One region of the Rhodoglobus galactosidasius genome, then DNA from elsewhere that is predicted to be linked to it. Evidence: riboswitches for the same ligand, from Rfam matches in the RefSeq annotation. Region 1 holds a riboswitch; each other region holds the start of a gene.
What was found. Region 1 has a riboswitch for thiamine pyrophosphate ahead of ACTJJW_RS11990 (3-oxoacyl-ACP reductase). Riboswitches for the same ligand answer to the same signal wherever they lie in the genome.
Positions count from the first base shown of each region.

Region 1 (4,133 bases):
ACGTCGTTGCAGCACCGGGATGACCTCGTCCACGAAGTCATCCAGCGATTCCGGCAGGAGGGGCGGCATTAGATTGAATCCGTCTGCGGCGCCGGAGTGGAACCAGAGCTCAATCCGGTCCGCAATCTGCTCCGGGGTGCCGAGCATGGTGCAATGGCCGCCCCCGGCGGCGAGCCGGCCGAGCAATTGCCGCACTGTGGGTTGCTCCGCCTCGATGATGCGCAGAATCGTGGCGTACCGGCCCTGCGGGCCGCTGAAGTCGCCGAGCGGTGCCAACGGCGGCACCGGGGCATCCAGTTCCCAGCCGCTGCAGTCCTCCTGCACGAACACACTCAACTGGGCCAAGGACTGCTCCGCCGGGAGCAGTGCGTCGACTTCGGCCTGTTTGGCGCGGGCTTCGGCCTCCGTGGAGCCCACATAGGTGACCAGTCCCGGCATGATGGATACGTTCTCCGGGTTGCGCCCGACAGCGGCGATCCGCCGCTTCACATCCGCGTAATAATCCTGGGCGCTCTGCAAATCGTGGGCGACCGCGTAGATTCCTTCCGCGTACCGGGCAGCCAGATCCCGGCCCTGCCCAGACGCGCCGGCTTGGAACAATACCGGCCGGCCCTGCGGCGACCGTGGCACGGTCAACGGGCCGTCCACGCGGAAGTGTTCACCGGCGTGATCGATCGGCCGAACTCGTGCCGGGTCGGCGAAGAGTCCGGCACGATCCAGGATGAGGGCGTCATCGGCCCACGAGTCCCACAGGCGCAGCGCAACCTCGATGAACTCGGCCGCCCGGCTGTACCGGTCTTCGTGGGAGGGCATCGCCTCCAGCCCGTGGTTGCGGGCCTCGGCATCGAACATGGAGGTGACCACGTTCCAGCCGACCCGTCCATTACTGATGTGGTCGAGGGAGGCCAGCATCCTCGCTGCGTGGAAGGGAGTGTAGAAGGTGGCAGAAACAGTGCTGACCAGACCGATCCTGTTCGTAACCCGTGCCATCGCCGCCAACGCTGTTAATGGCTCGAAGAACCACCGGGGGCCGGCAGTGACGTCGCCGACGGACTGCCCATCGGCGAAGAACACAGCGTCAAAAAGGCCGCGTTCCGCGGTTTGAGCAAGACTCTCGTAATAACCAATATCTCCGAGCTGCTCCAGTGACGACCCGGGGCGACGCCAAGCAGCGCTGTGGTGGCCGCAGCCCATGAGGAACGCATTGAAATGGAGCTCGCGCGGGTTCGGCATTACGAACCCTCTCAGTTCATAACCAGGCCGCCGTCGACCACCAGATTCTGACCGGTGACGGACCGCGCCCAGGGGGACGCGAAGAACAGAACGGCGTCGGCGAATTCCGCCGGGGTGGTGACCTTCCCAAGCGGGGTGGAGGCGGCGATGAAATTGAACACCTCCTCGGGGGTGGCAGCGCTCGCATCCGTTGTGCGTAAAAGCCCGCCGGAGACCATGTTCACCGCGATATTGTGCTGGCCGAGATCTGCTGCCAGGGTGCGAGTCAAGGCCAGCAAGGCCGCCTTGGCGGAAGTGTAGTCGTGGTATGGAACCACTGGGTTCTGGAACAGGTTGGTGCCAATATTGATAATTCGGCCGAACCCGAGTTCGCGCATGCCGGGCAGTGCCTGCTGAGTGGTGTTCAGCGCGCTGCGCACGCTCCCGGAGAACTGGGCCTCGAACTCCTCCCAGGTGATTCCTGCGGCGTCGGAGCGGGCGTCACCGTTGAACGAGAAATCCGCCAGCGCGTTATTGACCACCGTGGTGACGGGGGAGCCGAAATGTGCCGCAGCCGCCGCGAGCAGTTCCGCGACCTGAGCGGCATCCGTGACGTCGGCCTGCACAGCAAGCGCCTGCTTACTGCCATAGTCTGCAGCGAGAGCCTGCGCGCCGGCCGCGCTGTTGCGGTAATTAATGACCACTCTGGCGCCCTGCGCGGCGAAGGCCTCCACGATGCTGTGCCCAAGGCCTCGCCCGCCACCGGTGACCAGGACAATCTGTTCTGCTAATTGCATGGAGTTTCTTCACCTTAAATTAGGCGAAAGGATGTGGTTCGGCCCCAGTATGATTCGCAATCCGCCACTGACATCCCTTCGCTAGTTCGAACTAGATCAGGTTCAACGGGTGTCATCTCAGCCCAGCGTCATACAGCCCAGGCACCCCGTGTCACTCAAAGCGTATACCAATCCTCGGCTTCTTCGACTCCGGACCAACGCTTAGCGCCAACCACTGTTCCGCTACGGGTCAGACCCCGCTTCAGTTACGAGACACATTTCCGTCCGAGGCGGTGGGCAGGAGGAAGCGGGCTGCGTTGGAAGGAAGGGTGTCCTCAGAGTTCGGGACCCAGTCCTTCTTCACCGCACTCCGGTGTTCCGGGAGTGTCAAGTGCAACCGGTAGTCTCTTTCAACGTAGTAGTGGCGCATACGCGGTGGACGACGGTATCAAGTTGATGTCCGCGAGTGCTTGTTGGCAGGTGAAAGGCTGAACGTGGATGCTCTCGAGCGGCTCGGGGCAATCGGTTTTCAGGACCTCGCTGCAGCCCTTTGCGTGGATATGTTCGGACCGGTTGTGCATCCAATAGGCGCCGGATCAGATGGCGGCCGGGATCTCTGGGGTGGCTTGTGAATTAGTGAAATATCCGACGTTAGGGGTGGGGAGCGCGTAAGCAATCGGACGTGATCGACACGGTTCAGTAGGAACCTGTGTCGTCACCGTTAACGACTCGCGCCCGAGTGTTTGGGTGAATTTCGTAACGCCGCTGAGTCCTGCCAGTATGTGGGTATGGTGACAGAGTCTATTCTCCCGGAGTTCAGCGACAGCCGGATTGGCGAGGTGGCCGAACGGCTCTCTGATGCCGGCGTGGGCATCATCGCAGGGACGCTGGCGAATCCAGCCGGTATCTACCTGGCCAAGACTATCCCGGTTGATCGGCTAGCGACGTTCGCTTCATCTGGTCTCGGTGCTCCGCCGGTGTGGAACGTCTTCTGCATTGACGGCGGCATTGCATTCACACCCGAGCTTGGCGTCGTCGGTGATATGAGGCTGAGACTCGATCTCGACGCTCTCCGAATCCTCGATGGAGGTCTCGCTTGGGCTCCAACGGAGATCTTCGACCAGAACGGCGCGCCGCTCGCCATCGATCCGCGGGGGCGGCTTCGCCGCATCCAACGCGACATCGAGGATGCCGGGCTCGAGGCCCTCGTGGGGCACGAGCTCGAGTTCACCATCACCGCCGCGGACGGAACCCCGCTCCCACGCACGGGTTGGACGCCGTATGGTCTCGGTCCGGTACTGGACCACGAGGCCTTCCTCACCGAACTGCTCTCCGCCACTGCCGCCGCCGGAATCCCGCTCGAGCAACTACACGCCAAATATTTTCCCTCCACGGTCGAGTTCTCGCTGCCACCGGCCACGCCACTTGAGGCGGCCGACGGGGTGGTTCTGGCCCGCCTGATCACCGGGAGGCTGGCGCGCAAACACGACTTACGGGTATCTTTCTCGCCCTTCCCGATCAGCGGGGGCGGCGGAAACGCGGCGCACATCCATTACTCGTTCAGCCGCAATGGGGAACCTCTCTTCTCGGGTGGCGACGGACCCCACGGCATGACCGCCGAGGGCGCGTCTTCCATCGCCGGCGTGATCGCCGCACTCCCGGGCATCCAGGGTGTTCTCGGCGGATCGATCCTCTCTGGGTTGCGATTGCGACCCGGGTTCTTTTCGGGCGCGTATGCCTGCTGGGGTCGGGAGAATCGCGGGGCGGCAGTTCGCTTCCTCGAGGCCACCCGCGGCAATCCGAAGGGCGCCAACGTCGAGGTCAAGATCGTCGATCCGTCGTCGAACCCGTACCTGACGACCGCGGTCATCCTCGGCGCCGCGCTGGAGGGCATCCGGTCGTCGACGGCGCTTCCAGCGGAGGTCACCACGTATCCGGCCGACCAGACCGAAGAGCAGCAACTCGCCTCGGCGACGGTGCTGCTTCCCTCCGCTCTGGGGGCAACGCTCGACGCTCTCGCCGCTTCCGAACTCGCTGTGCACATCCTCGGACCGGAGATCATCCAGGCTGTGCTTGCAGTTCGGCGCTGGGAACTCGATCACTATGGGTCGTCCGACGCCGACCAACTGCCAGAGAGGTTCCGGT
Region 1 covers NZ_JBQIAV010000009.1:56,729-60,861, forward strand. Annotated here, with positions in the region: gene ACTJJW_RS11985 (LLM class flavin-dependent oxidoreductase) at 1-1,233, opposite strand, end outside; gene ACTJJW_RS11990 (3-oxoacyl-ACP reductase) at 1,245-2,009, opposite strand; TPP riboswitch at 2,066-2,168, opposite strand; gene ACTJJW_RS11995 (type I glutamate--ammonia ligase) at 2,777-4,133, shown strand, end outside.

Region 2 (4,133 bases), on a different contig from region 1:
CAACGCCGTTCGCGAATGCGCCGGTAACGCGTCCGCCGAGTTCGTAGAGTGCGTCGACGTTGCTCTTAGCCGGATCTGAGCCCTTTTCGAGGTTCATCAGCAGCACAGGTCTGATGGTGAAGATGAGCAGACCCGAGAAGGCAGCGGCAAGGGCAACCTGGAGCCACCACGGCCAGCCGAGCAAATTGGCGCCGAGGCCACCGATGAGTGTTCCTGCGGCGATCATGAGGAATGTGAACTCGAGAGTGAGCACTTCGATCACTATGAACAGCACGACAAGGGCAAGCCACAGGATCCACAAGTAATCGGTTAGATCAATGAGCATTGTGCTGCGCCCTTCATCGTTGCGCTGTTCGACAAATCTTCACTCCCGACGCTAGCACTTAGATCACTGCACGGCGCGGCTTCGACCGCTAAAGTTGCAGGGTGAATAGCGAAAATTCGAATCCTCTGGCAGCCCACTCGCTCGACGGCGTACGCGCGCTCATTACTGGCTCATCGCGGGGGATTGGTGCCGACACTGCCGCGTACTTTGCGCAGGCTGGCGCACGCGTTGCGATCAATTACCGCAACAAGGAGGCTCGCGCCCTCAAGCTGGTTGCACAGCTCAATGAGACTGACGGTTCAGCGATCGCTATTGGCGCCGACCTCACCGATCCCGAAACCGTTACGGCACTGTTCGACACTGTGAACGCTGAGTTCGGTGGCCTAGAAATTTTGGTACTGAACGCATCCGGTGGCATGGAGGGTGGCATGGCTGAGGATTACGCCATGCAGCTCAACCGTGACGCTCAGGTCAACTTCTTGACGGCGATGTTGCCGCTGCTGCACGAGGGATCGCGTGTTGTATTCGTGACGAGCCACCAAGCGCACTTCATCCGCACTGTTGAGACGATGCCCGAGTATGTGCCGGTTGCTCTCAGCAAGCGTGCCGGCGAGGATGCTCTGCGCGAGTTGATCCCAGAGCTCGCGGCTAAGGGCATCAGCTTTGTGGTTGTCTCAGGCGACATGATCGAAGGAACCATCACGGCTACTTTGCTGCAGCGCGCTAACCCTGGTGCAATCGAGGCTCGCAAGGAGGCTGCTGGCCGCCTGTACAACGTGAGCGAGTTCGCCGCTGAGGTTGCGTCGGCTGCTGTCGAGCCGATCCCCGAGAACAACACGCGTTACGTCGGCGATGTCTCAGACTTCCTCAACAAGTAACGAACTGCGGATGCCGGTGAACCGGGCTACCAGCCGTGTGCTGCTGTTCGATCGTGATCAGCGTTTCTTGCTCTTTCTCACGAAGGCGCCTGATACGAGCGGTATCGCGCGCTGGTTGACGCCCGGTGGCGGCGTGGATCCGGGGGAGTCGCACTACGAGGCGGCTGTGCGTGAACTTCAGGAAGAGACGGGGCTCGTGCTGCCCGATCTCGGCGAACCCGTGTGGTCGCACGATTTCGACGTCGAGTGGGATGCTGCCGACCATGACACTGGTCATGCCGTGTTCTACAGGGCTGTCACAGATGCTTTCGTGCCGTCTGACGCACTGTGGACCGATGATGAGCATGTGGATGTTCTCGAGCACCGCTGGTGGACGGTGGACGAGCTTGATGCAACAACTGACCGTTGTGAACCGGCGGAGTTGGTTGATGTGATTCGTGCCCAGATTGAGGATCGACGTGACGCATAGCTCGGCTGCGCCATCGAAGCCGATCTCTCGACAGCCTCGCCCAAAAGACAACGAACCATCGGCCAGTAGGTCACCTGCTACTCCACCGATGCCTAATTCCGGTTAGAGTGGGGTTGTCAATAACTAACCACGGGAGCTCGCACCAGCGAGCTGAGAGGACGGCTAGGGCCGTCGACCGTTGAACCTGTCCGGGTAATGCCGGCGTAGGGAGATCTGCCGAATGAGCACAATCGACGCTACACCTCTGTCCGCGGTCACCACGGGGGCCATCTGGGGCAGCACGAAGAGGTACGAAACGGTTGCCGGTTTCCCCGGCATGACTACGCCCGTGCGCCGGGTGAATCTCAGCAATGGTGACCACTTCGACCTCTATGATACGTCGGGTCCGTACACCGACGAGAGCGTCATGATCGATGTGGATGCCGGATTGCCGAAGACCAGGAACGACTGGGACCGGCCTGCACCGATCGATGGGGCCGCGACCCAGCTGGTCTGGGCGCGGGCTGGCATCGTCACCCCCGAGATGGCGTACATCGCTGCGAGGGAAGGCCTGCCGGTCGAACTCGTGCGCGATGAGGTCGCCCGCGGTCGCGCGGTTATCCCGGCGAACCACCGACATCCGGAGAGCGAGCCGATGATCATCGGTAAGGCGTTCGCGGTGAAGATCAACGCAAATATCGGCAGCTCAGCGGTCACTTCATCCGTCGCGGAGGAGGTCGAGAAGATGGTCTGGGCGGCCAGGTGGGGCGCGGATACCCTGATGGACCTGTCAACGGGCAAGGACATCCACCTGACCAGAGAATGGATCCTGCGGAATTCGCCCATCCCCGTCGGGACGGTCCCTATCTACCAAGCCCTGGAAAAGGTGAAGGGTGATCCGACCGCCCTGACCTGGGAGATCTACCGCGACACCGTGATCGAGCAGTGCGAGCAGGGTGTCGATTACATGACCGTGCACGCCGGGGTTCTCCTCCGGTACGTGCCACTGACGGCTAAACGTGTCACCGGGATCGTGTCCCGCGGCGGGTCGATTATGGCGGCCTGGTGCCTCGCGCACCATGAGGAGAGCTTTCTTTACACCCACTTCGTCGAGCTCTGTGAGATTCTGCGCCGCTACGATGTCACCTTCTCACTCGGTGACGGCCTGCGTCCAGGGTCCATCGCCGACGCGAACGACGAGGCCCAGTTCGCGGAGTTGCGAACCCTGGGCGAGCTGACCAAGGTCGCCAAGTCTCACGGCGTTCAGGTCATGATTGAAGGCCCCGGGCACGTGCCCATGCACAAGATCGTGGAGAACGTGCGGCTGGAGGAGGAACTCTGCGAAGAAGCCCCGTTCTACACGCTCGGCCCGCTCGCCACCGACATCGCACCAGCCTACGATCACATCACCTCCGCGATCGGTGCGGCCATCATCGCCCAAGCTGGCACGGCGATGCTCTGCTACGTCACACCGAAAGAACACCTCGGGCTGCCGAACCGCGACGATGTGAAAACGGGGGTGATTACCTACAAGATCGCGGCCCATTCTGCGGACCTGGCCAAACAGCATCCGCGTGCACAGGAACGAGACGATGCGCTCAGCCTGGCCCGGTTTGAATTCCGCTGGAACGACCAGTTCGCCTTGTCCCTCGATCCCGACACGGCCCGCAGTTTCCATGACGAAACCATGCCCGCTGAGCCGGCGAAAACCGCCCACTTCTGTTCCATGTGCGGGCCGAAATTCTGTTCCATGCGCATCTCAGCGGATGTCCGGGCGTACGCCGAAGAGAACGGCCTCACGAGTGCGGAGGCCATTGACGCGGGCATGGCCGACAAGTCTGCGGAATTCGCTCGGCTGGGCAGTTCGGTTTACCTTCCCATCCGGGCGATCTAAACGTCTGTCCACTTGGGTCCCCTCACGTGATGGCGCATCACGTGGAGCATTCGGACACGAGGTGCTCCGCCGGATGGGGGAGCGGAGATGAATACCCGTTGAACCTGTCTAGTGAGCACTAGCGAAGGGATATCGAACATGGCAACGCACGCCCTAGGCCTTGAGTTAAGCGCCACACCCCGGGTGCTGAGCATCGCCGGTCCCGGCGGTGCTGCAGGCAGGGAAGGCCGGCTAACCCAGCGGGGGCAGGTGGGCCAGGAGCCGCTGCGCGGCATCCATCGGGTCGTCCGCCTCGGTGATCGCGCGCACCACAACAACCCGGCTCGCGCCAGCCGCCACAACCTGCTCGATGTTCGTCAGGTCAATGCCGCCGATGGCATACCACGGCAGGACCCTTCCGGTCGCGGCGATCCGCTCCATCGCGTACTTGGCCAACTCCAGGCCGACCGCAGCCCGTCCGGGTTTGGTCGGTGTCGCCCAGAGGGGACCAACACAGAAGTAGTCCAGCGTCTCGGCGGCCAGAGCGGCATCGATCTGTCCCGGCGTGTGGCTAGAAAGGCCGATCGCGACCGTGTCGCCGAGCAGCCG
Region 2 covers NZ_JBQIAV010000002.1:169,159-173,291, forward strand. Annotated here, with positions in the region: gene ACTJJW_RS03375 (NfeD family protein) at 1-325, opposite strand, end outside; gene ACTJJW_RS03380 (SDR family oxidoreductase) at 427-1,203, shown strand; gene ACTJJW_RS03385 (NUDIX hydrolase) at 1,178-1,672, shown strand; TPP riboswitch at 1,792-1,899, shown strand; gene thiC (phosphomethylpyrimidine synthase ThiC) at 1,893-3,545, shown strand; gene thiE (thiamine phosphate synthase) at 3,777-4,133, opposite strand, start outside.
Region 2: another riboswitch for thiamine pyrophosphate. It lies ahead of thiC (phosphomethylpyrimidine synthase ThiC); the one in region 1 lies ahead of ACTJJW_RS11990 (3-oxoacyl-ACP reductase).

Region 3 (4,133 bases), on a different contig from region 1:
CGTCGGCGCCGTCACCACACCCCCGCGCTGCCACAACCCCGCAAAATGGTTGATGGGACCATGCCCGCTCCCCACCTGCAACGCCGCACCGGCACGGATGCTCTCGCTCAACCACCGCTTCGACTCCCCTACAGCGGCAGCCCAATCACCCGTCGCCGCAATGCGAGTGGCTAGAGCGCTCGAGAGCGAACAGCCTGTTCCATGCGTGTTGCTGGTGTCTATGCGGATGCCGGCAAACTCAGTCACGACCGGGGCGTTCCCGGAACGGGCATCCACCAGCGCATCCGGAGCCTCCACCCCACTCAAGTGTCCGCCCTTGGCCAGCACCCGCACCCCGTAGGACGCAGACACCCGCGCGGCCTGCGCCAGCACCTCAGGCCAGGTCTCGGCGGCAGGTTCCGCGGCAATGATCGCCAGCTCCGGAATATTCGGAGTCACCAGGTCACACAACCGCACCAGCTCCCGCAGCGCCTGCTCAGCCTCCGCATCCAACAACCGGTCGCCGCTCGTCGCCACCATCACCGGATCAAGCACCACCAGGGGCGGCTGCACCTGCTCCAGCCACGAACGCACCACAGCAACCACCTCGGTGGTAGCGAGCATCCCGATCTTCACCGCATCGATCGCTATATCGTCACTGAGCGCATTAAGCTGCTCCCGCAAGAACTCGGCCGGAGGCACATGCACACCGCGCACCCCCAGCGTGTTCTGTGCCGTCAATGCCGTAATCGCCGCCATACCGTAGCCGCCATTGGCCGCAATCGACTTCAGGTCAGCCTGGATGCCCGCACCACCCGACGGATCACTACCGGCAATACTCAGAACGCGAGGCACCGCGGTCACCGTGGTCATTGGGGGCAGTGGTGGCGCTGTTGGCACCGTGGGCACACCGCGCGGTTCGAATGCTGCCCCGCTCATGCGTCTTCCCCTTCGCTCTCTCCCACAGGTTCGCCAGCCCAGGCTTCGGCGAGCGCCCGAACCGCTTCCCGCGGATCAGCCGCACCACAGATCGCCGACACCACCGCGGCGCCATCCGCACCCGATGCGCGCAGCAGGGGCAAGTCATCCACCCCGATGCCACCAATGGCGACTGTCGGCAGGGTGCTCATCGCAATGAGTGCCGCAATGCGTGTGTGCCCCAAAGCCTCAGGGGCATCGACCTTACTCGTTGTGGGGTGCAGGGCACCAATACCGACATAGTCGACACCCGCCGTGCGCACACCCGCCTCATAGAGTTGATCGCCGGTCGCAGCGCTCAGCCCGACAATCGCATCGAGGCCGACGAGCGCGCGCACCGCCGAAACGGGCAAATCTCCCTGACCCACATGCACGCCAGCAACCCGGGCACCCATCTCGCGGGCGGCCAGATACACATCGACCCGATCATTGACGAGCACCGGCACCGTCAGCCCCACCGCCGTGGACACCCGCAGCACCAGATCAAGAAAATCTCGGGCCGGCATGTCCTTCTCGCGCAACTGCACGATCGTCACTCCCCCGGCAACAGCCTCAGAGACGAGATCAACAAGGTCGTGTCCGGCAGCGTGTGCCTGGCCCGAGTCAGTCACCAGATAGGTAGAGAGGTCGAAGCTCTCGCGGTAGCCGGTCACAGAACCGCCGCTCATACGATCACCGCCCGCGCCGCAATGTCATCAACCGAGACTTCGTTCAGTGCATCGAGCAGGGCCACCGCAAAACTGCCGGGCAGTGCCGAACGCTCGGCCGCCAGATCCGCCGCCACCGTGTACACAGTCGTCGCAGCAACCGCAGCAGTCAGACTATCGGGGGTGACCGCAGCAAACGCCGCCATGAGCGCACCCAGCGCACAACCGCCACCCGTCACCCTCGTGAGCACCGGATGCCCGTTCGACAGCCGCACAACACTCTCGCCGTCCGTCACCACGTCAGTCGCTCCCGAGATGGCAACAGCACCACCGGATGCCCGAGCCAGGCTCTGCGCGGCGGCGAGCGCGTCATCCACACTGTTCGTACTGTCGACACCACGACCACCAGCACCGAGTTCGGCGAGCGCCATAATCTCCGAGGCATTGCCGCGCACGATCGACGGGCCAAGTTCGCGCAGTTGGTGGGCGAGAGGAGTGCGCACCGGCAGAGCACCGATCGCAACCGGGTCGAGCACCCACGGCGTTCCGGCAGCATTGGCAGCAGGGGCAGCTTCGAGGGCAGCGGCCCGCTGTTCAGCGCTGCAGGTGCCGAGGTTGATCAGCAGCCCAGAAGCGATACCGGCAAAAATGCCCGCCTCATCCGGAATATCGACCATCGCCGGAGCCGCACCCACCGCGAGCAGAGCGTTAGCGGTGAAGCCCACCACCACGCTATTGGTGATGCACTGAACGAGCGGCGACGACGATCTCACCGCCTCGAGCGCATCTTGAGTGGCAGTGAGTAGGTGTGGTGGCGTACGCGACATGCACGACATCCCTTCGCTAGTTCTAACTAGATCAGGTTCGACGGGTGTGATCTCAGCCCCGCAGGGCACCCCGTGTCACAAGTTGTTCCTCCACGATAGCGGGTTGGCGCGGGCTCATGTTCGCCTCAGGCGGAAGCGAATGTGGACTATTTCACTGACGGATGTCGTTGGCTTCGGTGACAATAAAGATGACGTTAGATTTGTGCGCCCATTTCAACCCCGGCTGCTGCTTCGTCCCACGATTTGCACGACGCTATTTGCAGCACGACAGGATCCCATGACCAGCACGACGCCGATTACCGGCAGTATCCCCCTCATTGAGCGCGGGACACCCGGGCCAGAGGCAGCGGTCGATCACAGTGGTCGCAACCGCCTCGTTATCGCCCTCATGCTTGCGGCGACCTTCGTGGTGTTCCTCAACGAGACCTCGCTCGTGGTCGCTATCCCCCGCATCATGGCCGACCTGGGCATAGAGCCCAGCACCGCCCAGTGGTTGTCGACCTCGTTCATGCTGACGATGGCGGTAGTGATTCCGATTACCGGATTCCTCATCCAACGCTTCTCGACCCGCAGCATCTTCATCACCGCGATGTCCCTTTTCACCGCCGGTACCCTGCTGGGAGCTATTGCGCCAACGTTCCTCGTGCTCATCGTCGGACGGGTGATTCAAGCCTCGGGCACCGCCATGATGCTTCCGCTGCTCATGACGACCGTGATGACCCTCGTACCCCCGGCAACTCGCGGCAAGACCATGGGAAACGTCTCCATCGTCATGTCGATGGCGCCCGCAGCTGGACCCACCGTTGCCGGACTCGTCTTGGCCGTCTTCGACTGGCGCTGGGTGTTCATCGTGATGATCCCCATCTCCGTCACCGCACTCGTGCTCGGCATCACCAAGGTCAGAAACGTTACTGACCCCCGCAAGGTGTCGATCGACGTGCTGTCCGTCATCCTCTCGGCCGTAGCATTCGCCGGCCTGATCTATGGGCTCTCGAGTCTCGGCGAATCTGCCAGCGGTGACCCTGTTCTCATTGCCCCCGGCATCCCGATCGCCGCCGGAGCGGTCAGCCTTGCGCTGTTCATCATCCGTCAGCTCAAGTTGCAAAAGACTGACAGCGCGCTACTCGACCTGCGCACCTTTGCCGCCCCCGGCTTCGCGATCTCCATCGGCCTCATGATGGTCATGATGGCGGCGCTATTCGGCACCATCATTCTGCTGCCCATGTTCACTCAAAACGTTCTCGGACTCGAACCCATCCAGAGCGGACTTCTCGTGCTGCCCGGCAGCCTCATCATGGGTCTGCTTGGCCCCGTAGTCGGCCGCCTCTATGACAGAGTCGGCCCCCGGCCCCTCATGGTCCCGGGGTCGATCCTGGTGAGCGCATCACTATGGAGCTTCACCATGCTCTCCGAAACCAGTTCACCGTTCATGGTCGTCGCCATCCACATCCCCATGAGCATCGGCCTCGCCTTCATGTTCACACCGCTGTTCACCTCGGCGCTGGGCACACTCAAACCGCACCTGTACTCACACGGCAGCGCCACCATCGGCACCGTGCAGCAACTTGCCGGCGCCGCAGGAACAGCACTGTTCATCGCCTTGCTGACGGTTCAGTCGGTCGCTCTGGCCTCAGACGGCGCGACAGACACCGTCGCCCTCGCCGGCGGCGTTCGCCTCGCCTTCATGGCTGGCGGAATCATC
Region 3 covers NZ_JBQIAV010000013.1:27,744-31,876, forward strand. Annotated here, with positions in the region: gene ACTJJW_RS13845 (bifunctional hydroxymethylpyrimidine kinase/phosphomethylpyrimidine kinase) at 1-918, opposite strand, end outside; gene thiE (thiamine phosphate synthase) at 915-1,625, opposite strand; gene thiM (hydroxyethylthiazole kinase) at 1,622-2,431, opposite strand; TPP riboswitch at 2,423-2,514, opposite strand; gene ACTJJW_RS13860 (DHA2 family efflux MFS transporter permease subunit) at 2,709-4,133, shown strand, end outside.
Region 3: another riboswitch for thiamine pyrophosphate. It lies ahead of thiM (hydroxyethylthiazole kinase); the one in region 1 lies ahead of ACTJJW_RS11990 (3-oxoacyl-ACP reductase).